4 regions of the Shewanella sp. 553 genome follow, and region 3 is predicted to be linked to each of the others. Evidence: predicted binding sites of a transcription regulator. Region 3 holds the regulator's gene; each other region holds the start of a gene.
What was found. The regulator LexA, encoded in region 3, represses DNA repair genes until DNA is damaged. The targets are predictions, from matches to a motif close to TACTGTATNNNNATACAGTA.
Positions count from the first base shown of each region.

Region 1 (5,759 bases), 980 kb from region 3:
GCGTTATCGGCTTTGCTAAGCAACTGCTAAAAACGCCGCTGCACACCAGCCAGCAAGACTATATAAAAACCATTGAAAAAAGCGCCAGTAACCTGCTTAGCATCATTAACGATATTCTCGACTTTTCTAAATTAGAAGCCGGCAAAATGGTATTAGAAAACATGCCGTTTGCCTTGCGTGAAGTGGTCGACGATACCGTCTCTATGTTAGCCAACAGCGCCAAAGAGAAGGAGTTAGAGCTGGTGGTCGATATCGAGCCTGCCATCAACGATAACGTCTCGGGTGATGCCTTAAGGGTCGGGCAAGTGCTCACCAACCTAGTGGGGAATGCCATTAAGTTTACCGATGAAGGCAGCATACACCTGAAGATGCGCCTTACTGGCACTGAGCCCGATAAGATCATTATTCGTTGCGAAGTCACCGACACAGGCATTGGTATCGATAAGCATCATCAAAGCCAACTATTTCAAGCCTTTGGTCAGGCAGACTCATCCATATCACGCCGCTTTGGCGGCACGGGCTTAGGACTCATCATCACCAAACGGGTGATTAATCAGATGGGTGGCCAAATCGGCTGTAACTCCACCCCAGACAAAGGCTCAACATTTTGGTTTACCTTGCCACTCAAACTGAGCCAATATCCGATTAGTCAGCCTTTAGATACCCATAAGCTCAAAGATAAATCAATTTTACTATTTGAGCCCAGAAAACTGTCGCGCCAGGTGCATGAACATCTACTGCAGCACTGGCAAATGCAGGTAACTGCTATCACCACCTTGCAACAACTTGATGCGTTGATGAGTAACACAAGCCAGCGTTTCGATTACGCCATTATCAGCTGTAATGAGCTGGCCAAAAGCCCCTTACTGCTCGATACCTTGACTCGAATTAGGCACATTAGCGATTACTCACTCTATGTGTGTAACAGTAACAATACCACCACGAGTTTCGATGTGATCCAGTCGGCTGTCGACAAAATTGTGCACGCCCCAATCGGCGAACGTGAATTGGCAAACACCCTCATCCACCCTTACCGCGCACCGCTAGCATCACAACCTAAGCCGTTACGTATTGTGCCGGTGTTAAACCGAGAGCCACTTAGCGTACTGGCGGTCGATGATAATCCGGCCAACCTTAAATTAATCGACACCTTACTGCGTGAAATCGTCACCCACGTGGCAGTCGCCGACAACGGCAAGGCCGCTGTCGAACTCGCCAAATCACGCCACTTCGATTTAATCTTTATGGATATTCAGATGCCCGGAATCGATGGTTTTAGCGCCACTAAACAGATCCGTGAGCATTCGTTAAATCGCAACACCCCTATTATTGCCGTCACCGCCCATGCCATCGCCGAAGAGCGTGAACGCATTAACCAAAGTGGCATGAACGGCTACCTGCCCAAGCCCATCGACGAGGCAGCACTCAAAGAGGTCATTAACAGTTGGAAGGTGCGCCCCAAGTTTACCCACTTTGAACAGCAGACACTCAATTGGGAACTGTGTTTAACTCAGGCGAATCAAAAAGCCGACTTGGCACTAGAGATGTTACAGATGTTGTTAGACTCGCTGCCAGAAACCCGTAATCAACTTACCTTGGCGCTTGATACCCTCGATGCCAAAGCGATGCTAGCCCATGTGCATAAACTCCATGGCGCCAGCTGCTACTGCGGCGTACCCACTACCCAACGCTTATGTAAAGAAATTGAATCATCACTTAAAAATGGCGCTAGCGTCGAAGAGGTAGAACCTGAAATACTAGAGTTACTTGATGAGCTTTCTAAGGTAGAATCTGCCACTAACCAAGTAATATCCCAGTTATCTATGGATGTGATCGATGAGTAATAAACCAGGGTTCTTCAAACGATTAAAAGCATTAGAGCTTGAGCAAAAAAAATTGTTTGCTATCGCGCTGTGCCAGCGCATGTATCCCAACTACCAGCTATTTAGTGAAGTGTGTGAATTTGGCGATCCACAGGTATTAGACACAGTGCTAAACCTGTTATGGCAGTCAATGTATGATAAAAAGCTGAAACTCAACATCGACATCTATCTTGAGCGACTCGATCTCAATACCCCAGAGCCAAGTGACTTTGACGCCTACGGTGTCTATCCCGCTATGGACGCCGCAGTGGCATTAACCTCACTATTGAGCGCACTGCAAAGTAAGGTGGAAGACGATATCATCAACATCAGCAAACTCTCTTCGAGCACGGTCGCCAATTATATTGAAGCCACTATCGAAGATGAGATGGATGAAGCCACTTTAGATGACTTTATTTTCAACCACCCCGTAATGGTTGAAGAAAAAGAGCTGCAGGCATCATTACTCGATCTCATCGAGCAAAACCCTAAAATCAGCGCCGACTTTGTCAGACACCGTAAAGAAATTATCGAAGCAGGCGTATCTAACATCGGCATTTCAGTCGCTTAACTGCAGATGAAGAAGCTCATCTACCAAGGTTATCTATTAACCAACCGCGATGGCTTAACCGACTCTTGGATACTCACCATAGGGGAGCAACGCCGCAGTGGCTCCTTATTTGAATTACGGCGTCAGATACACTTCTATCAAGAACTGGGCGTGCTGCCAGCGGTCAACGCCCACGCGGCAAAGACAGAAGCAAGCCCACTATCTCGCTCAACTAAAAGCCCTTCTCAGTCACCTGATATCCGCCGCTCCAATAAACGCAATTAGCCCAGTTAGTTAAGTTAATATTGCCCATTAACGGCACCATATGCAGTCAAGTGGCTTTACGTTAATTCGCATTAGACCTTAGCTCAATAGCGGGCACCGACGTAAACATGCTAGGGTCGGCTTATCTTTGGGGTATATTTGGGTTTAATCATTATGATGCTGAGCCCTAGTACTGAAACACTGGCACTGAGACACCAAAGAGAGATAACGGCGTAAACTGAGCCAGCCCATGTCACAATCTAACGGATAAAAACAGCCTGAGAGGGAAAGCTCCTTAGTTTTACCACCAGCACAATTTATGGATAAATTTGTCGTATGCTACCTATCTTATCACCTCTGTTTATCGTCTTCGGCATCATGCTATCTGGCTTCATAGCCCAAAAAGCTCGGATTTTGCCCCAAGAGACAGATAACGTACTCAACCAGTACGTCTATTACATCGCCTTTCCGGCTATCATGCTGATTGTGTTAGCCGAAACCCCAATTGAACAGATCACCGATTGGGGCTTTATTGCCGGTTATAGCTTAGCGATGACCATTATCTATTTATTGACCATGGGGATATCGCTGTGGCGCGATAAAAAGCGCGATCTCGCGGCGATTCGAGCGCTTAACACCACCTTTGGCAACACCTCGTTTATCGGGATCCCGTTAATGATGATGTTGTACCCCAACAACCAGTTGGCACTGGCCGCCGCCGCTATTGCTAGCCTACTCTCGGTGACCGTATTTGCTATCGTATTGGCCCAACTCGCGCTGTATCAAGGGAAAACCGATAACGCCCTTAAGACTGTAAGCTTGGCATTACTGCAAAACCCTATCATCATCGGCAGCTTAATTGGTGTCGCCATTTCAGCGGCCAATATTACCCTTTATGCCCCTATTAGCGGCATCATCCGCCAATTTGGCATGACCTCTAGCCCCTGCGCCCTGTTTGCCATTGGCATGGTGTTGTGCAAAGCCAACCAACAGCAGGGCCGCAACGCCCCGCGCAAGCTTTCTACCGGCGCCGAACTCACCCTGCTCAACCTATTAAAATTACTATTACAACCTCTGCTTGCCTACCTACTGTGTAAAGCCTTTGGCGTTAACGGCCCACTGCTTAAGATGGCGGTACTCCTCGCGGCGCTGCCCACCGCAGCTAGCGTCTACCTGTTGGCGCACCGCTTTCAAACTAATGCCACCGTCAGCGCGCAAAATATCAGCCTAGGGATAGTACTGAGCTTTGCGGTACTGCCACTACTTGACCATTTGCTGTAGCGCTGCCATAACCTTAAATTCAACAAAATTCGCGAACAAAAAGCACACAGGTATTTACTGTATAAAAAATCAGTATATACTGTGCATTAATACAGTACTTTGTAAAAGGATGTCATTATGCTTTGCCAGCTCAGCATCAATAACTTTGCCATTGTTCGTTTTTTAGAGCTCGACTTCAAAGCCGGTATGACCAGTATCACAGGTGAAACCGGTGCCGGAAAATCTATCGCTATCGACGCCCTAGGCCTGTGTCTGGGTAATCGCGCCGAAGCCAGTACCGTTAGACCCGGCGCAGATAAAGCCGAGGTCAGCGCCCGCTTTTCTCTGCTCGATATTCCCTTGGCAAAGCGCTGGCTCGAAGATAACGACCTTGATCTTGATGATGAATGCATACTCAGGCGCACCATCAACAGTGACGGCCGCTCACGCGCCTACATTAATGGCAATCCAGTACCGCTTAGTCAACTTCGCGCACTTGGACAATTACTGATCGGCATCCACGGACAACACGCCCATCACGCCATGTTAAAGAGCGAGCATCAACTGACACTGCTCGACAGCTATGCTAACCACCGCATGCTGCTCGACAGCGTCAGTGCGAGCTATCAACGCTACAAACTGATTGAAAAAGAGCTTAAACAGCTACAACAGTCGCAACATGAGCGCATCGCCCGTAAGCAACTGCTGCAATACCAAGTTGAGGAGCTTAATGACTTTGATTTAGGCGAGCACGAATTTGACGAGATAGAAGCCGAGCATAAAAAACTCGCTAACGGCACCGCCTTAGTGCAAGCCTGCCAACACACCCTCTTCCTATTGCAAGACAACGAGCAAGGTGCGGTAGAATCGGTGCTCAACTTAGCCATAGATCAAGCTCAAGAGCTTGAGGGCTATGACACCGCCCTTAACAGCATTGGCAATATGCTCAATGACGCCTTAATCCAAGTGCAAGAGAGCAGCAGCGAGCTGCAACGCTACCTCGATGGATTAGAGCTCGACCCAGATCACTTTGCTTACCTTGAACAGCGCCTCTCTAAAATCATGCAGTTGGCGCGCAAGCATCACGTAAGTGCCAAAGATCTTTATCAGCACCATCAAGCCTTAAATCAAGAGCTAAGCAGCTTAGACTCAGACGAAGAGAAGCTTGACGAAATCGCTGAGCAGCTGCAAAGCTGCAAGCTAGGCTTCATTGCTCATGCTAAAAAGCTCAGCCAAAGCCGGAGCCGTTATGCCAAAGAACTTGACAAGCAGGTGACCCAATCGATTCATGAACTCAGCATGCCTAAGGGTAAATTTGTTATCGATATCCGCTTTAACGAAGCGATCATGTCGCCCAACGGTTGTGACACCATCGAGTTTCAAGTCACCACTAACCCAGGGCAGCCACTGCAACCTATCTCGAAAGTCGCATCAGGCGGGGAACTGTCACGTATCGGCCTTGGCATTCAGGTGATCACGGCGAAAAAGGTCGCCACACCAACGCTTATTTTCGATGAGGTGGATGTGGGCATCTCGGGGCCAACTGCTGCTGTGGTGGGAAAAATGCTACGCTCACTGGGTGAATCGACTCAAGTGCTATGTGTAACCCACCTGCCCCAAGTCGCCGGAAATGGTCATCAACACATGTTTGTGAATAAGCAAAGTAAAGCCGGACAAACCGAGACCTCTATGGTACCGCTGGATAAAACCCAACGCATCGAGGAGCTCGCCCGCTTACTTGGCGGCGATACCATTACCAGTAACACCCTAGCCAACGCCAAAGAACTACTCAGAGGTTAAAGACTGGCAACACCTAAAGCGAA
Region 1 covers NZ_CM181701.1:1,089,046-1,094,804, reverse strand. The annotation lists gene barA (two-component sensor histidine kinase BarA) at 1-1,844, shown strand, start outside; gene AC5YBZ_RS04895 (YjaG family protein) at 1,837-2,433, shown strand; gene AC5YBZ_RS04890 (DUF3319 domain-containing protein) at 2,440-2,697, shown strand; gene AC5YBZ_RS04885 (AEC family transporter) at 3,013-3,957, shown strand; gene recN (DNA repair protein RecN) at 4,075-5,736, shown strand.
Region 1: the regulator LexA is predicted to act here: its motif matches at 4,035-4,054, upstream of recN (DNA repair protein RecN).

Region 2 (5,759 bases), 1.9 Mb from region 3:
CGCGACTTTAAAGACTTCAACATGAATGGCAAACTCATCGGTATTGGTCAGCTTGAAGTGATCGATTTGTCAGTATTTGACGACATCAAAGCCGATCTTGAAGCCGATATCGCCGCCTTAAAAGCGGAAGGTAACCGTCACAGTGTGCTGTTGTTGCTCACCGATATCATGAAAGAAGGGTCTGAAATGTTGGTGGTGTCTGATGACAGCGAACTCACCACCCGCGCCTATGGCAAAGCGACCGAAAATGGCCGCGTTTGGCTTGATGGTGTGTTGAGCCGTAAAAAGCAGGTAGTTCCGCCATTACAAGATGCGCTAGCATAAAGCCACTCCCTTATATTGATAGCTTGTATTGATAGTCAGTTGTAAAAAAGCCGGCAGTTGCCGGCTTTTTTTGTGGCGCGTGTTAAGGCCTATGGCTTAGTCGGCTTTTTTGGCTTGTTGCTTCGCATGCTGTCGTAATTTTTGCAGGCGTTTATCCGCTATACCTAACACTGTCTGCGGCGGATAATCTTCAAACTCAAAGTCCCGCTCGCCGCAAGCTATGCCTGTGAGTAATTCAATGGCTTCTGAAACATGATTAATCGCCCAAATGGAGAAACGGCCTTGCTTAACCGCAGCGACGATGTCATCGCGTAACATTAAATTTTGTACGTTGGCCTGTGGAATAATCACCCCTTGGCTATCGCTGCGTCCTTTTATGGTACAAACATCAAAGAAGCCTTCGATTTTTTCATTGACGCCACCGATAGGCTGAGCATGGCCAAATTGATTCATCGAGCCTGTTATCGCAATATCTTGTCTTAATGGCAGGGCCGAAAACGCCGATAAAATAGCACATAACTCGGCCATCGATGCGCTGTCGCCATCGACGCCACCGTAATTTTGCTCGAAGGTGAGGTGAGTCGACAGGGGGATTTTATCGGTTTGGCCAAACAAGGTTGCCAAGTATGCGGTTAAGATCATCACCCCTTTTGAGTGAATACTGCCACCAAGATCCACCTTGCGTTCAATATCAAATACCGCACCTTCACCATAAGCTGTGGTGGCCGTTATACGATTAGGCACCCCAAATTGATGATCCGAGGTGGCAATAACCGATAACGCATTTATCTGACCGACAACCTTATTAGCCGTGTCGATTAGAGTGGTGCCATCGACAAAACTTTGCATCACATTATCTTTTAAACGGCACACTCTAAGCTCATGATTATAAAGAGCTTGCTCTACATGGCTCACCCTTATCATATTAGCGTTGCTGGATTTTGCCACGTAATTAGCTTCACGTAATAGGTTAGCAATGTCGGCTGAATGTAGGGATAATTTATACTTTGAGTCGGCCTGACGCGCACTAAACTCAATAACCCGTTTTATAGCCCCTCGATCGCAATGCAGCATCTTATTACCACTGACAATACTGGAGATAAATTGGGCGTAAAGCGCCTCAGATTGTGCGGTGCGAGGCATTTCGTCTTCAAAATCGGCGGTCACTCTAAATAGCTCTTTAAACTCAGGATCGTAATGTTGTAATAACTGGTAGGTTTGATAATCGCCAAAGAGGATAATTTTGACATTAAGCGGCACTGGCTCGGGATCCAGCGAAATGGTCCCCGACAAGGTTACCTCTCGTTCGAGCGAGCTTAAGCTTAACTGGCGTGACCGCAGTGCGCGCTTTAATCCATCCCACACATAGGGCTGCTCTAATACCTTGATGGCATCGATCATCAACACCCCGCCATTGGCGCGATGTAGACTGCCTGGGCGGATCAAAGAGAAATCAGAAAAAATAGTGCCTTTAAAGGTCGCATTTTCGATGTAACCAAAAATATTATGATAATTAGGGCTCTCTTCCACCACGATAGGCATGGTTTTATCGGCTTGATTAACCAATACATTCACTTGATATCGGCGGGGCATTTTTTTCTGCATCGACGCATAAGCAAGCGCAACCTGTTCTTCATTTTGCTCTAAGAAAATATCCAGATTATCGATAATATCCTTATGCATATCATGCAGGTGGGTTTTAATCACGGGATAGTCAGCATAGCTTAGCTTTAACGGGTCCATTAAATGCACTAAGACATCTTGGGCCACTTGTTCGTCATGCTTTTGTTGTTGATCGCTATAACGCTCTTCCCAAGCAGTAAATTTACGCACCACTTCACGCAGTTTTGATTCTATTTCACTGATGTTATTTTCAAGCGTCTGTTGCTGTTTATGACTTAATGCCGCAAATGTGGCTTCAGAGTGGGGCTCATCACCATTCATGGCGAGTAATTCATAGCCGCCCTGAGCGGTAATACTTAGGCTGATGTGTTTAGCCGCGGCCTCTTTAGTGATCTTATTTAATGCCGCTTCTTGTTTACTGGCAAGCTGTGCTTTTAATTTGTCTGCCCGGGTATAGTAAATCTCGTTATCGAATGCCAAGGGTAGGGCTTTGACAAGCCGTTTCATCAACTCTTCAATATCTTTTTTAAATTGGGCGCCTTTACCCTGAGGCAGTTGCAGCACCTTGGGTGTGCGAGCATCAGCAAAATTAACCACATAACACCAGTCATAAAGCGGATGATGCAAACCAGGATCATAGCGGTCTAAATAGCGCATTACCATCGTCCGCTTACCCAAACCATTACGGCCGATGGCGTAAATATTGTAGCCTTTGTCCTGCATCGACATGGCAAACTCAACGGCACTTTGGGCCCGCTCTTGGCCAACGATTTTATCTAACGGGTTAAGGCTTTTAGTCGATTTTACTTTGGCATCTAAACTGCTTAGCAGGGATGGTAGGTAAAGTTTGGCACTGGTAAGAGGGGAGATTGGCATACGCTAACTATCTCATATGAAAATATTAACTTCAGTGTAAACAGCGGTCACACAAATGACAGCAGTCATTTACTCAATTAAGGCCATATTATTAACAAATTGGTTTGTTTGATTATTTTTCATACTAAAAATAGTGTCATCTTCACGCCACACACAACTCATGCATAACTTATTAGCCTGCTGAATGACATTACTCGTTGTCAAACTTAACCCCGCTGATAAATAAACTTGCGCCTTTGTACCTGGCTGCTAAAATAACTGTGTTTATATACAGCGTATTTTATTGGGTCTTATCTATGCGCGTTATTCCTTTTCCAGCCAGTGCTGGTATTACTGGATTCGAAAGCCCTGCGGCTGAGTATTGCCAATTAGGCTTAAGTTTAGATGAACTACTGGTAGTACATCCCAACGCGACTTTCATCGGGTTGGCACAGGGGGATTCAATGCAAGGCGTCGGCATTTTTGATGGTGATGTGATTATTGTTGACCGCCATGAATGCGCCCGCAGTGGCGATGTCATAGTGGCCAACTTTAATGGTGAGTTTGTCTGTAAAATCATCGACACCCAGCGACGTTTATTACTGTCATCTAACCAACACTATCAACCTCTTAGCATTCACGACCACGATATTTTTAATATCGAAGGCGTTGTCACTCGATCGATTCGCTGTCACCGTCAAAGCCCACTACTGGTGGATCATTAAGGTGGTGTTTTTATGTTTGCCTTAATCGATGCCAACGCATTTTATTGCAGTGCCGAGCAAGTTTTTCGTCCCGATTGGCGCGGTAAACCTATCGTCGTATTAAGTAATAACGATGGGTGTATTGTTGCCGCAAATCGACAGGCACAAGAAGCCGGCATTCAAAAATTTGTGCCTTATTTTAAAGTGAAATCCTTGTGTGATCAGCGTGGGGTCATTGCCTGCTCGTCCAACTATGAGTTGTATGCTGATTTATCCAATAAAATGATGAATATCATTGGCCGTTTTGCTCCTGAGCAGCATGTGTATTCGATTGATGAATCATTTCTCTCCTTTAAAAAGAGTTATCCGGCAATTCCATGCCTACGAACCCAAGGCCAACTCATCCGCCGTACCGTTTGGAAAGAAACCCGTTTACCGGTTTGTGTTGGTATGGGCGAAACCATGACATTGGCGAAAATCGCTAATCATGCCGCAAAGAAAATTGAAGGCTATCAAGGAGTTTGTGTTATCGATAGCGAGCAGGAACGGGTGGCCATTTTAACGCAATTGGCAGTGAGTGATGTATGGGGAATTGGACGGCGGCTAAGTAAACGGCTGCAATTAATGAAAATAACCACCGCATACGAACTTGCCACTATGCCACCAGGTGCCGCCCGTAAACAATTTGGTATCGAGGTTGAGCGCACCGTGCGAGAACTCAACGGCCAGGTATGTAAAGTGTGGGATAAGGCGCGAGCCGATAAGCAGCAGATCTTCTCCACCAGAAGTATGGGGCAACGCATTTGCGATAAGCCATCGTTATTACAAGCCTTAAGTAAACATGTTGCCATTGCTGCAGCAAAAGCGCGTAAGCAAGGCTTATGTTGTCAAACCATGCTGCTATTTGCTTATAACTCTCCCTATGACGACCAACCCACAGGATTTAAAACCTTAGTCGAGTTGCCTTGTGCCACCAATTGCAGCGTTGAGCTAACCAAAGCCATGACCCAAGCGGCACATAAGTTATTTAGGGAAGGGGTGCGGTATTACAAAATTGGCATAGGGTTGCTTGATTTAACCAGTGACAAATACTGTCAGCTCGATTTATTTACTGTCTCAAAAGCCAATTTACCCCTCATGCAAACCTTAGATGGTATTAATCAACGTTATGGAACCGATGCAGTATTTCTTGCCGCTCAAGGTATTCAACCCAAATGGATAATGCGCCGTGACTTACTCACACCACAATACACCACCAAATGGCACTCAGTACCGCAGATAAAATGTTGATATATTCTAGCAATATGACTACGGACATCCGTAGTGTCGAAATATATATCCAACCATTGAGTATCCAGTCGATAGTTTAAATTTCCCCGTCAATAACTTTGGCAGCCTTGAGTTTAAATGTTTTGGACTAATTATCAGAAAATTGTCACAGCAGACGAACCATCTAGACATCGTTAAGGCATGACAAGCAATGCCGACGAGCGCAGGAGAAATGACGCGCCAATGCCGATAAGTATCATTAGTGGCACTTCTATATCCTCACACACATAGCTGCGCACAATGTATATTATGTTAAATGAGGTGTGCGGATGTGGAAAGCTTCACTCAATTTCAGACTCCTCTCATTCCAATTAAGGTGATTAATTACCAATGCCTTGAATCATGGGTCGATAGCTAGCGCTTTTATGTACATCAACATCGTCCAGACATAATTATCGTAGCGTCCTATAACGTCCTAGAATGAAACTGCTTTTTATCGCTTTAGACTGTCAAGCAACGTAACATTGAGTATTGAGTATTGAGCGTTTAGATAGACCCATTTAGATAGATCAATGCTACTGATAATCGTCTGGTACCATGAATCATTAACTGAATCACTGCTCGGTAGTTATCCGCTGAGGTCACATTTGTTGAATACCGCAGACTAGTTATGAACGTATGCAATGCCTAAAGCACCTCTAATCAATTTCGTTTAACAGCATTTGTTGCCCTCAACACTGTAGTGAACGTTAATCGGTTGGCACTCAACTGAGTGCCAGGACACATTTTCAACGCGTCGCTACGTGAAATCTAGCCTAGGTAGACCCGCATTGATTTGTTTTATGCGCGTAGCGCCGCCTGAATTTTAAGCTATTAAACCTTTTTATACCGATATAGCTAGTCAATGACGTTAACACTCACAGTGTTGAGCGATTAATGAGAGTTATCGTTTGACTATGACACGCAAATAAGCTGAGTTTAGAA
Region 2 covers NZ_CM181701.1:1,984,521-1,990,279, reverse strand. The annotation lists gene AC5YBZ_RS08985 (manganese-dependent inorganic pyrophosphatase) at 1-324, shown strand, start outside; gene AC5YBZ_RS08980 (Lon protease family protein) at 421-2,823, opposite strand; gene AC5YBZ_RS08975 (LexA family protein) at 3,120-3,527, shown strand; gene AC5YBZ_RS08970 (Y-family DNA polymerase) at 3,540-4,796, shown strand.
Region 2: the regulator LexA is predicted to act here: its motif matches at 3,080-3,099, upstream of AC5YBZ_RS08975 (LexA family protein).

Region 3 (5,759 bases):
TAGCGGAGCATAGAATGTCCAACCAAAGTTGGGCCCACCACCTTCCATAAAGAGTGAGCTTAATAATATGGTAAAGGCGAAGGGTAAAATCCAAAAGCTCCAGTTATTCATCCGTGGTAGCGCCATATCGGGCGCGCCAATCATCATGGGTATTAGCCAGTTTGCAAGCCCTGTAAAGGCGGGCATGACGGCACCAAACACCATGATCAAGCCGTGCACTGTGGTCATTTGATTAAAAAAGTTGGGCTCGACTAATTGTAATCCAGGCTGAAACAGTTCGGCTCGGATCACCATGGCCATGGCACCGCCAGTAAGAAACATAATAAAGCTGAACCATAGGTATAAGGTGCCGATATCTTTATGATTAGTGGTAAATAGCCAACGTTTTATGCCGGTTGGGTGAGCTTCGTGGTGTTCGTTAGACTCTTCAATATGAGCGGCATCCATATTGGCTTCGCGCGTTGTTGTATTCATCATGCCTCCCTATTGACCATGTTGACTAACGTCAGCGGCTTGGACGATATCACCGACATCATTGCCCCAAGCGTTACGCTCATATGTCACCACAGCCGCTATCTCCTGTGGTGTTAGCTGTCCAGCGAAGGCTTGCATTGCGGTGCCCGCCTTACCATTAACCACAATATCGATATGTGCTGTGACTGGGCCGGTGGCAATGGCGCTGGCTTTTAATCCGGGGAACACTCCTGGAAGTCCCATGCCATTTGGCTGGTGGCAGGCGGCGCAGCGTGCCATGTATATCTGCTCACCTTGGGTCATCAGTTCATCCATAGATAAGGTTTGCGATAACGAGGCTTCGGTTGCGGCGGCGGCGATTGTGGCTTGGTTTTTTTGCTCATCGATCCAGAGAGCAAAATCGGCCTCAGACAACACTTCAACCACTATGGGCATAAAGCCATGGTCCTTACCGCATAGTTCAGCACATTGGCCGCGGTACGTGCCGGGTTTATCCACGCGGGTCCAAGCTTCATTGATGAAACCGGGGTTAGCATCTTTTTTTACCGCAAAGGCTGGCACCCACCAAGAATGGATCACATCATCTGACGTCATCAAGAAACGCACTTTTTTATTAACGGGAAGCACTAGAGGTTTGTCGACTTCTAATAGATAGTTTTCGCCCTTCGTTTCACTGCCTTCAATTTGTGCTCTTGGGGTAGCGAGTAAACTGTAGTATTCGATATCGTGATCAAAATAACTGTAATGCCATTTCCACTGAGAACCTGTAACCTTGATGGTGATATCCGCATCGCTAGGGTCTTCCATGGCGATAAGAGTTTTAGTGGCAGGGATCGCCATCAGGATCAAGATGACAAAAGGGACGATAGTCCAAGCGATTTCGACTTTAGTGCTTTCATGAAAATTGGCAGCCACCGCACCTTTGGAGCGACGATGGTTAATGATGGAATAGATCATCACCCCAAACACTATGATGCCGATAGCGCAACAGATATAAAGAATGGTCATGTGAAGGCTAAAAACCTTGCCACTGATCTCAGTTACCCCTGGTGTCATATTAAGGGGCATATCGGCTGCGAATATGGGTGGGGCTAGTAATAACCCGAGCAAGCTATACCACAGATGCTTCACTAGACTTCTCCTCTGTCAATTGCGAAGGCAACTACAAAGAAAAGTTACACAGTATGTCTCGGCTCTATGCAAACTTTTCAGTTCCCAAAAAAGCAACGATGACTTCACAGTGCGCTGGTGGTATTGCTGTTGTTATTGCTGGTGGTTACCACGCTTGCACTTACGGCTGACTATATCAGGCTAATTTCCGCTTTATTGGACGCAGTGAGAGATCTACACTCGTTGGCCAATGAAACAGACCACTAAATTGTTCGGATATAACAAATAATCGTTGATATCTATTACTAACTTAATCGCTGTTTAAATATTGATCAAGATCACTTTTTTTTAATTTTTTTAAAACAGCAACAAAAAAGCCCCTCGCGGGGCTTAAGTATGGAAAGTTTGAACTGTAATGCTAGTGCAGTGAACTAAATAATGATGCTTGTTGATAGCCCAGATCTTGCTCTGTCAGGGCTGTTACAGGTAAGTGACTATTATCATCTTCAATCACAACACCTAGAGCCTGGGTACTTTTGGCGACCAATTGTAAGCGGCGGCAATCGCGAGCATCGAGTGCTTGGGTCCAACTGATCACCGCACTGGATGTACCACTAGTAAGCGCTTTTTCCATCGCCCACAGTGCTTCAACTTCATCTTTGGTGTGCACTAATAAGATTCTATCCATGCGTACCCCCGCATCGGCGAGCATCTGCTTATAGCCAATATTCGGTGGGCTAATCAGTACGACCCACTGGCCTTGTTGGCTTAATCTTGCTAATTGCGGTGTTAGCGCTTGCAACTCATGCTTACCTTGGGTACGACTCGATAATGTCGCAATGGTACTGTGCTGAGTTGGTTTGTGTTGCTTATTCATATCGACCCAAAGGCCGGGATGTCGCGGGGCATTACCCATTAGATTATTCATTGCCAATCTCCGTTGCGGATAACACCTACGGCCAGCCCTTCGATGCTAAGGCTTTGGGTAGATAGGTCGACGACTATCGGTGAATATTCTTCATTTTCGGCGTGAAGATATACAGTATTACCTTTCTTTTCAAAGCGCTTTACTGTGACATCATCTTCGACGCGAGCTACGACAACCTGCCCATTACTGGCTTGCTCCACCTTATGCACCGCAAGTAGATCGCCTTCGAGAATACCAATATTTTTCATGCTATCGCCGCGGACTCTTAAGAGAAAATCAGCGCTTGGGCGAAACATCGCTGGGTCAACTTTGTAGTGTTGCTCAACATGTTCTTGGGCCAAAATGGGTTCACCGGCAGCGACTTGTCCAATCAGTGGTAAACCAAGATCTTCGCTATCATCTTCTTGAGTTAGCTTAATACCTCGCGAGGTCCCAGGCATTATTTCGATGCAGCCTTTTTTGGCTAAGGCTTTTAAGTGCTCTTCGGCCGCATTGGCGCTTTTAAAGCCTAGGCGACGAGCAATTTCAGCTCGGGTAGGCGGCATGCCTGTATCGGCAATATTGCGTTTAATTAATTCTAATATTTCAGCTTGTCTAGGGGTTAATGGTCTCATTACAGATCCTGTCTTTCCATACAGTAACTGTTAGTATATACAGTATTTAAAGTAGCGCAAGGATTAAGCATATTTTTGTCGGCAATGTGGTGGGATTTGCTTAAAACTGAAAATAAGGTCGCAGATTTATTTTTATTGCAATCTGACTTTTTTAATTTAAATCAATGTTATGAATTTAATTTTACGGAAAGGATTCATTGAGTGTCGCTGAGTGGCGCGATTGCTCTCTTATCTGTTGAGACGATTTCAGTGCCAAGTTCGGGCGGTGAAACAAATAAGCAGGCTATAGGGTTTGGTTGCACCATGCACCTGCATTTATCCTTATCTTATGTCATTGAGCGAGGAGCTATTATGGCTTACTGGCGATAAGATCATCTAACAGGTGGTGGTAATCATGGATTGCGGGAAAGTCGGTAAATATTTTATGGGGCTTTTTACTATCAGGATTGCTTATGCCAAGCAAATACCCAACTCCAGCTTGTTTGGCGGCATGTAAGATAGCTTCGCTGTCATCGATAAATAAACACCGACTGGGTTGCAATTGATATTGGTTAAATAAGCTAGACCAAAATTGAGGGTGCTCTTTAGCAAAACCTGTTTCATGGCTGGAGATCATATGGTCTAACCCTTGCGCGAGCTCTGTGTGTTCTAGTTTGAGAGCTAGGCTTTGAGGATGGGCATTGGTCACTAATATTCTGGTTTTATGCTTTTGAGTCAATGCGCGTAGAAATGGCATGCTGTCTTGGCGTAACTGTATCCTGTCGGCCAATGTGCGTTGCAGCTGCACAATATCCAGTTGCAGTTGTTGCTGCCAGTAGTCGAGGCAATACCAATCCAAGGTGCCAACCACTTGGTCGTAGGCTTGTTCTACCAAGACATTAGCTTCATTTAGAGAGATGTTTCTGCTGTGACTTAAGGTTTGCGGCACTAGCTTGAGCCAAAAATGGCTATCAAAGTGTAAATCTAGCAGTGTGCCATCCATATCAAGCAGTACAGTATCGATTTTATCCCAAGGAAACATAAGGTCAGTAAAAAAATTCTATCGTGAGAGTTGTGGATTAGGCCCATCATAGTAAGATTGAACTGTGATGCAAACGTCATTTTATCAGGGACATTCATGTCGGACCAAAAGCCACAGATATTACATACACAAGTTGTTGCCCAGAGTCGGTTATTTCAAATTGAACAAGTGCACCTGAAATTTTCTAATCAGGTCGAGCGCCAGTATGAACGTATGAAAGGTAATAATCGTGGTGCCGTAATGGTGGTCCCTGTGTTGGGTGAGCAACTGCTGCTGGGCAGAGAGTACGCCGCAGGAACCCACAGCTATGAACTGGGCTTTCCCAAAGGGCTGGTTGATCCGGGAGAGACGCCTGAGCAAGCCGCTAATCGGGAGCTGCAGGAGGAGATAGGCTTTGGGGCTAAAAAATTAACCCATTTGATGGAGTTAAGTCTGGCGCCCAGCTATTTTGTCAGCAAGATGCAGATCTATATTGCAGAAGATCTGTATGAGAGTCGCCTTGAAGGCGATGAGCCCGAGCCAATAGAGGTTGTTTCTTGGCCGCTTGAACAGTGGTCAGGGCTATTGGCATTGGAAGACTTCTCAGAGTCTAGAAGTGTGAGTGCCTTGTTTTTAGCCCAGAAGCATTTAAAACTAAAATAGTTATTTCAATTCGGATATATGCATTACCTGTCTAGGTTGTTGGAGTTGTGATGAAGCCAGAAGAGTGTGTGGAACAGGTGATCGCCATCGCCGTTGAAGCGGGAATGGCCATCAAAGATATTTACCTTGAAGGTAGCTTTGATAAAGAAATTAAGGCGGATAATACCCCTGTGACGTCTGCCGATCTCGCTGCGCACCAAATTATCACCGCTGCGCTGACTCAGCTGACTCCTGATATTCCTGTGTTATCTGAAGAAGATGCCGACATCCCGTTATCCGATCGCGTCGATTGGCCCAGGTATTGGCTGGTCGATCCGTTAGATGGCACCGGAGAGTTTATTGCTGGCAGCGGCGACTTTTCGGTGATCATCGCGTTAGTTGAGCATAATCGCCCCATTATGGGGATTGTTTATGTGCCCATGACCGAGGTGATTTATTATGCCATCGCGGGACTGGGGGCTTATAAGCGCTCAAGTAAAGGCGAGCAGCGTATTGCCAGTCGTCAATTGACACTCGATGATTCGCGCTCATTGCGCTTGGCGGTCAGTCGTCGCCAAGATCCGCAGTCGGTATTAAAGCTACTGAACCAGCCTAAACATTGTGAGCTAGTGGTGCTCGGCGGGGCAGCGCTTAAAAGTTGCTTGGTCGCCGAAGGGCGCGCCGATTGTTATGTACGCATTGGCCCTACTGGCGAGTGGGATACCGGCGCGGCACAAATTATTGTCGAAGAGGCGGGCGGGCAGATCATGGATCTTGAACTGCAGCCGCTCAGTTATAACGAACGTGAATCGCTCGAAAACCCTAATTTTATCGTGGTCGGTTCGACCCATTTACCTTGGGATGAGTTGTTAGTCAGTGAATAAGCCCGTTGATATTACCCTGCGTGCGGCGCAAAAGGGCGAACTGGCCGGCGTTTATCGGCTTGAACAGCGTGTGTTTGGCGAACATTGTTATCCGGATTTCTTTTTTC
Region 3 covers NZ_CM181701.1:108,350-114,108, forward strand. The annotation lists gene ctaD (cytochrome c oxidase subunit I) at 1-474, opposite strand, end outside; partial or broken gene coxB (cytochrome c oxidase subunit II) at 493-1,605, opposite strand; gene AC5YBZ_RS00505 (cell division inhibitor SulA) at 2,003-2,512, opposite strand; gene lexA (transcriptional repressor LexA) at 2,509-3,126, opposite strand; gene yrfG (GMP/IMP nucleotidase) at 3,476-4,147, opposite strand; gene nudE (ADP compounds hydrolase NudE) at 4,244-4,789, shown strand; gene cysQ (3'(2'),5'-bisphosphate nucleotidase CysQ) at 4,840-5,652, shown strand; gene AC5YBZ_RS00530 (GNAT family N-acetyltransferase) at 5,645-5,759, shown strand, end outside.

Region 4 (5,759 bases), 1.9 Mb from region 3:
CAATGGGAGCTATTGATTGAAGTAGCAAAACAAGATGTGTTTAAAGAAGCCATCGCAATGGATAAGGCGATGACCGAAATGGCTTCATCGCTTGGTAGTTTGTTGTTGATCATTGGCAGTATTGTGTCTGTGATTGCGGTGGTAACCATTAGCCTTGTTATTCGCAACATTATCGCGCCTCTTAAAGTGATCCAAACTCGAGTCGAGAACTTAGCCAGTGCTGAAGGTGATTTAACCCAAACCATCAATGTGGAATCTCACGCCGAATTGATTGCGCTAGGGGGCGGCATTAACAGTTTTATCACTAAATTGCGCTTACTCATTGGCGAGATGAAAGTACTGGCTGAACGCTCACAAGATGAGAGCCAAACTACTGCCAATATTGCCCAGCAAACCCGTGAGAGTGTTAATCGTCAATATAGCGAAATTGAAAGTGTTGTCACCGCGGTCAATGAAATGAGCGCAACCGCCCTTGAGGTGGCTAAAGCCTCAGAGCAAACCGCGATGGAAACTGAGGCGATGAATGCCAATGCTAAAGCGGGTGAAGACAGCCTTAGTCAAGCGATGAATTATGTGACGACCATGTCTCATGAGTCCTTATTAGCGAAGGAAGCAGTGAGTAAAGTGGCAGAGAGTAGTACCAATATCAGTAAGATCTTGGAGGTGATTAGCGCGATTGCTGAACAGACAAATTTACTGGCATTAAATGCGGCGATTGAAGCGGCGCGAGCGGGTGAACAAGGTCGAGGTTTTGCTGTGGTGGCTGATGAAGTGCGAGCACTGGCGTCAAAAACCCAGACCTCAACCGATGAAATTGGTAAATTGATCGATTCGCTGCAGCAAGAAGTTAAAAGTGCTTCGCATATTATCGATCAAGGTGTGGAGGGGGCGCAGCGCGCCGTTGAGCAAACTGAGTCCGCTTTAACCTCGCTCAATACCATCGTTGGTCAAATTGAGGAGGTGTCGAGCCAAGTGACTCATATTGCAACAGCAGCAGAGGAGCAAAGCGCGGTGACGGAAGAGGTTAATCGCAACATTACAGGTATTTCTGATTCCGCAGCCGAATTGGCACGACTTGCCGATGAGGCGCAGCAAAGTAGTGTTAGCTTAGCCGAACTGGTGACGCAGCAGCATCAACAATTAGGTAAGCTCAAAACCTAATCACCACATAAGGTTCACGCTGTATACCTGCCTAACCGTGAGCATTGTGCTTACGGTTAGGCCATTAAGGCTAATGATACTTACATCACGCTACAGCACTATATTTGTTAGTTTGTCATGGCTCTTTTACCCGACAAAGCCAGTCAGCTGCATTGGCACTAGCTTCTTCTCCTCTATTGTACTTGATCTTAAATCGCCCTACACCTTATCGCCATATCCGCTGAACTTAATTCGTATCTTTGGGTCATAGGCTGACTCCTCAGTGCAACTTTATCCTGTTTTACATTTGCAGCCTGATCTGACTTAGGTTAAAGTTACTGTTAATTTATACAGTTGTTTATCCTGGCTAACTGAGTGCTATGATTTTATATATCGCCGAGAAACCCAGCCTTGGCAGAGCCATTGCTGATGTATTACCAAAACCGCTAAAAAAAGGCGACGGTTTCATTACCGCGGCTAACGGGGATTGTGTCTCTTGGTGTATCGGCCACTTGCTTGAACAAGCGGAGCCCGATACCTATGACAGTGCATATAAATCATGGAAGTTTGAACACTTACCTATTATTCCTAGCCAATGGAAAATGAAACCTAAGCCGAAAACGCGCAGCCAATTAACCGTGCTGCGTGGCCTGGTAAAACAAGCATCTCAGTTAGTCAACGCAGGGGATCCAGACCGTGAAGGGCAGTTGCTGGTGGATGAGGTGATTGCGCATCTTGGGGTCAAAGGCGATAAGCTTAATCAGACCATGCGATTATTAGTGAGCGATCTTAATCCACAAGCGGTTAAACGCGCTTTAGGTCAGTTGCGCAGTAATCGCGAGTTTATTCCGCTGTCTACCTCAGCCTTAGCGCGTTCACGCGCCGACTGGCTCTATGGCATGAACATGACCCGAGCTTATACCCTTCAAGGGCGCAAAGTGGGCTATCAAGGCGTGTTGTCGGTTGGCCGAGTACAAACCCCACTGCTTGGGTTAGTGGTTCGCCGCGATGCCGAGATAGCGCAATTTGTCAGTAAACCGTTTTATGAGGTATTGGCTCATTTAACCACAGACAAAGATCAAAGCTTTAAAGCCAAATGGCAACCCAGTGAAGCCTGCTTGCCCTACATGGATGATGAAGGGCGTGTGCTATCTAAAGGCTTAGCCCAAAATGTGATCAGCCGTATCAGCCATCAAACTGCCGTGGTTACTGGGCTTAACAGTAAAGATAAACAACAACATCAGCCGCTACCTTATAGCTTGTCATCACTGCAAATTGATGCGGCTAAACGCTTTGGTATGAGTGCAAAGACGGTGCTCGATACTTGCCAGTCGCTGTATGAACGCCATAAGCTGATCACTTATCCGCGCTCAGACAGTCGCTATTTACCTAAAGAGCAGTTGGCGTTGGCGCCCAGTGTGATTAAAGCCATCATTGGCGGCGCACCTGAGTTAGTCCAAGGCATTGAATCGCCTGATCCAAAGATAAAATCGAAGGCGTGGAATGACAGCAAGGTTGATGCGCACCACGCGATTGTGCCAACAGAAAAATGCGCTAACTTAGGCAGTTTGAATCAGGCTGAGCAACAAATTTATCTGCATGTGGCGAGGCAATATTTAGCCCAGTTTTATCCACCTTATCGGTATCATGAAACTCAGGTTGAAGTGGAGATTGTTAAGGGACGCTTCACCACTAAAGCCAAGCAAGACCGTGCACTTGGCTGGAAACAACTGTTTCCCGCAGCATCGTCAAGCAAAGCGGCACCGCAGGATGAGGCCGATACGTTGCAGCAGTTGCCACCTTTGATTAAGGGGCAAACGCTACGTTCGGGGCTGGCGGAGTTAGTCGAGAAAAACACCCAAGCGCCGAAAGCGTTTTCGGATGCAACCCTGCTGGCGGCGATGACCGGCATTAATCGCTATGTGACCGACCCTGAGATCCGTAAAATCTTAAAAGATACCGATGGCTTAGGCACAGAGGCGACCCGCGCAGGCATTATTGAGTTGCTGTTTAAACGTGGATTTTTACAACGCCAAGGTAAATCGATTGTCGCGACCGAGGTCGGTAAAGGGCTGATAAACAGTTTGCCAGACTCAGCCACTTCGCCCGATATGACGGCCTTATGGGAAAGTCACCTCGATGCCATTTGTCGTAAAGAGGCAAAGTATCAGAGTTTTATGACGCCATTAGTCGACTCGCTCAAGCAGTTAATTGCCCAAGCTGGTGCTCAATTACCCGCATCATTGCAAGGGGTTAAAGCCCCGAGTGGCCAGTTTAACAAGCGCCGTGGTAAGGCAAGTTCAGCTAAAGCCAGCACCTTGGCCGGTAAAAAATCAAGTGGGCGCAGCAGTCGTAACAAGGTGAAGCCACAAGGTAAAAGTTAACATTGAGTTTGAGATAATAACCCGCTCTACAGCCCACTTTGTCTTTGTGGCTGTGTTGTCTTAACCTAGTGGCTCAGCTGAATTTATGTATATAAAAGACTACATGCAAACAAGATAATAAAACGCCAGCTGGAGATTGCTGGCGTTGTTTTGTGAGAGATCTTACTTAGCCTTTCGACAGAAGCTGTTTAGGCTCGCATCGACTTTTCGCCGCGGCACAAACCAACGACCCCAGAGCGAGAGACTTCAATCACTTTGGTGACTTCACCGATAGCACTGATAAAGGCGTCAAGTTTTTCTGTGGTGCCGGTCATCTGTATGGTGTAAAGCTCGGCGGTGACATCGACTATCTGACCCCGAAAAATATCGGCAGTGCGCTTCACCTCGGCGCGTCCAGCGCCTTTGGCTTTAACTTTCACTAACGCCAGTTCGCGTTCGATATGGCTGGACTCGGTGATATTAGCGACCTTTAAGATGTCGATAAGTTTATGCAGCTGCTTTTCTATCTGTTCTAACACCGCGGCGTCGGCCACCACTGTGATGTTTAAACGCGATAGGGTCACATCATCAGTCGGTGCAACGGTTAAACTCTCAATATTGTAGCCACGCTGGGAGAACAAGCCGACTACACGAGATAATGCGCCGGGTTGGTTTTCAAGTAACACAGAAATAATACGACGCATTAGCTTTTCTCCGTTTTGCTTAACCACATTTCATTCATCGCCCCGCCGCGAATAAGCATAGGGTAAACATGCTCAGTTTCATCGACACTAATATCAACGAAGACCAGTTTATCTTTCATCGCCAGTGCCTTTTCTAGGCCAGCCTCTAACTCTGCAGGATCGCTAATGGTCATGCCCACATGACCGTAGGCTTCGGCAATTTTGGCAAAATTGGGTACCGAATCCATATAGGAGTGAGAGTGACGTCCTGAGTAGATCATATCTTGCCATTGCTTAACCATGCCAAGAAAACGATTGTTTAAGTTGATAATTTTAACTGGCGTATCGTATTGCAAGGCGGTGGATAGCTCTTGAATGTTCATCTGTATCGACCCATCGCCTGTCACGCAGATCACTGTCTCATCTGGCATTGCCATTTTTACGCCCATCGCCGCCGGCAAACCAAATCCCATGGTGCCTAAGCCGCCAGAGTTTATCCAACGACGGGGTTTATTAAAGGGATAATAAAGCGCAGCAAACATCTGATGTTGACCTACATCAGAGGTTACATAGGCATCGCCATTGGTTAACTTATGCAGAGTTTCAATCACTTGTTGAGGCTTAATTCGGCCACTGGTTTTGTCATACGCTAAGCTGTCCCGTGAGCGCCATTGATTGATTTGGCTCCACCACTGGTCAATCGCTGTTTTATCGTTATCAAGCTGACTGTCTTCTGCCAGGCGCGCTAGCATATTATCCAGTACACTGTCTGCCGAGCCGACGATGGGGATGTCCACATGTACTGTCTTAGAAATCGAGGACGGATCGATGTCGATGTGTAAAATCGTGGCATTTGGGCAATATTTTTCAACGGCGTTAGTGGTGCGATCATCAAATCGTACCCCAATGCCAAAGATTAAATCTGAGTGGTGCATGGTCATATTCGCTTCGTAGCAGCCATGCATACCGAGCATGCCGACGCTGTTATCGTGGGTGCCAGGAAAGGCACCCAGCCCCATTAGCGTGCTCACCACTGGGATCCCCAGTTTTTCAGATAGGGTAAGAATTTGCTGATCGCAGCCAGCGATAACCGCCCCGCCGCCCACATAAAGCACAGGTTTTTTTGCCGAGAGCAGTGCTTGTAAACCGCGACGAATTTGGCCTTTGTGGCCCGAGGTCGTCGGATTGTAGGAGCGCATATTGATCTCTTGCGGATATTGATAGTCATGCAATATCTGTGGGTTCAAGCAATCTTTGGGGATATCGACGACGACGGGGCCTGGACGGCCTGTCGCGGCAATGTAAAAGGCTTTTTTGATGATCTCTGGAATATCTTTAGCATCGGTCACTAAGAAACTGTGCTTTACCACAGGCCGTGAAATACCAATCATGTCGCACTCTTGAAAGGCATCATTACCGATAAGGTTGCTGGGCACTTGTCCTGATAACACTACTAATGGAATAGAGTCCATGTAGGCTGTGGCTATTCCGGTAATCGCATTGGTCGCACCTGGGCCAGAGGTCACCAGCACCACTCCCACATCGCCCGTTGCACGTGCGTAACCATCGGCCA
Region 4 covers NZ_CM181701.1:2,234,890-2,240,648, reverse strand. The annotation lists gene AC5YBZ_RS10095 (methyl-accepting chemotaxis protein) at 1-1,161, shown strand, start outside; gene AC5YBZ_RS10090 (DNA topoisomerase III) at 1,521-3,524, shown strand; gene ilvN (acetolactate synthase small subunit) at 3,713-4,207, opposite strand; gene AC5YBZ_RS10080 (acetolactate synthase 3 large subunit) at 4,207-5,759, opposite strand, start outside.
Region 4: the regulator LexA is predicted to act here: its motif matches at 1,477-1,496, upstream of AC5YBZ_RS10090 (DNA topoisomerase III).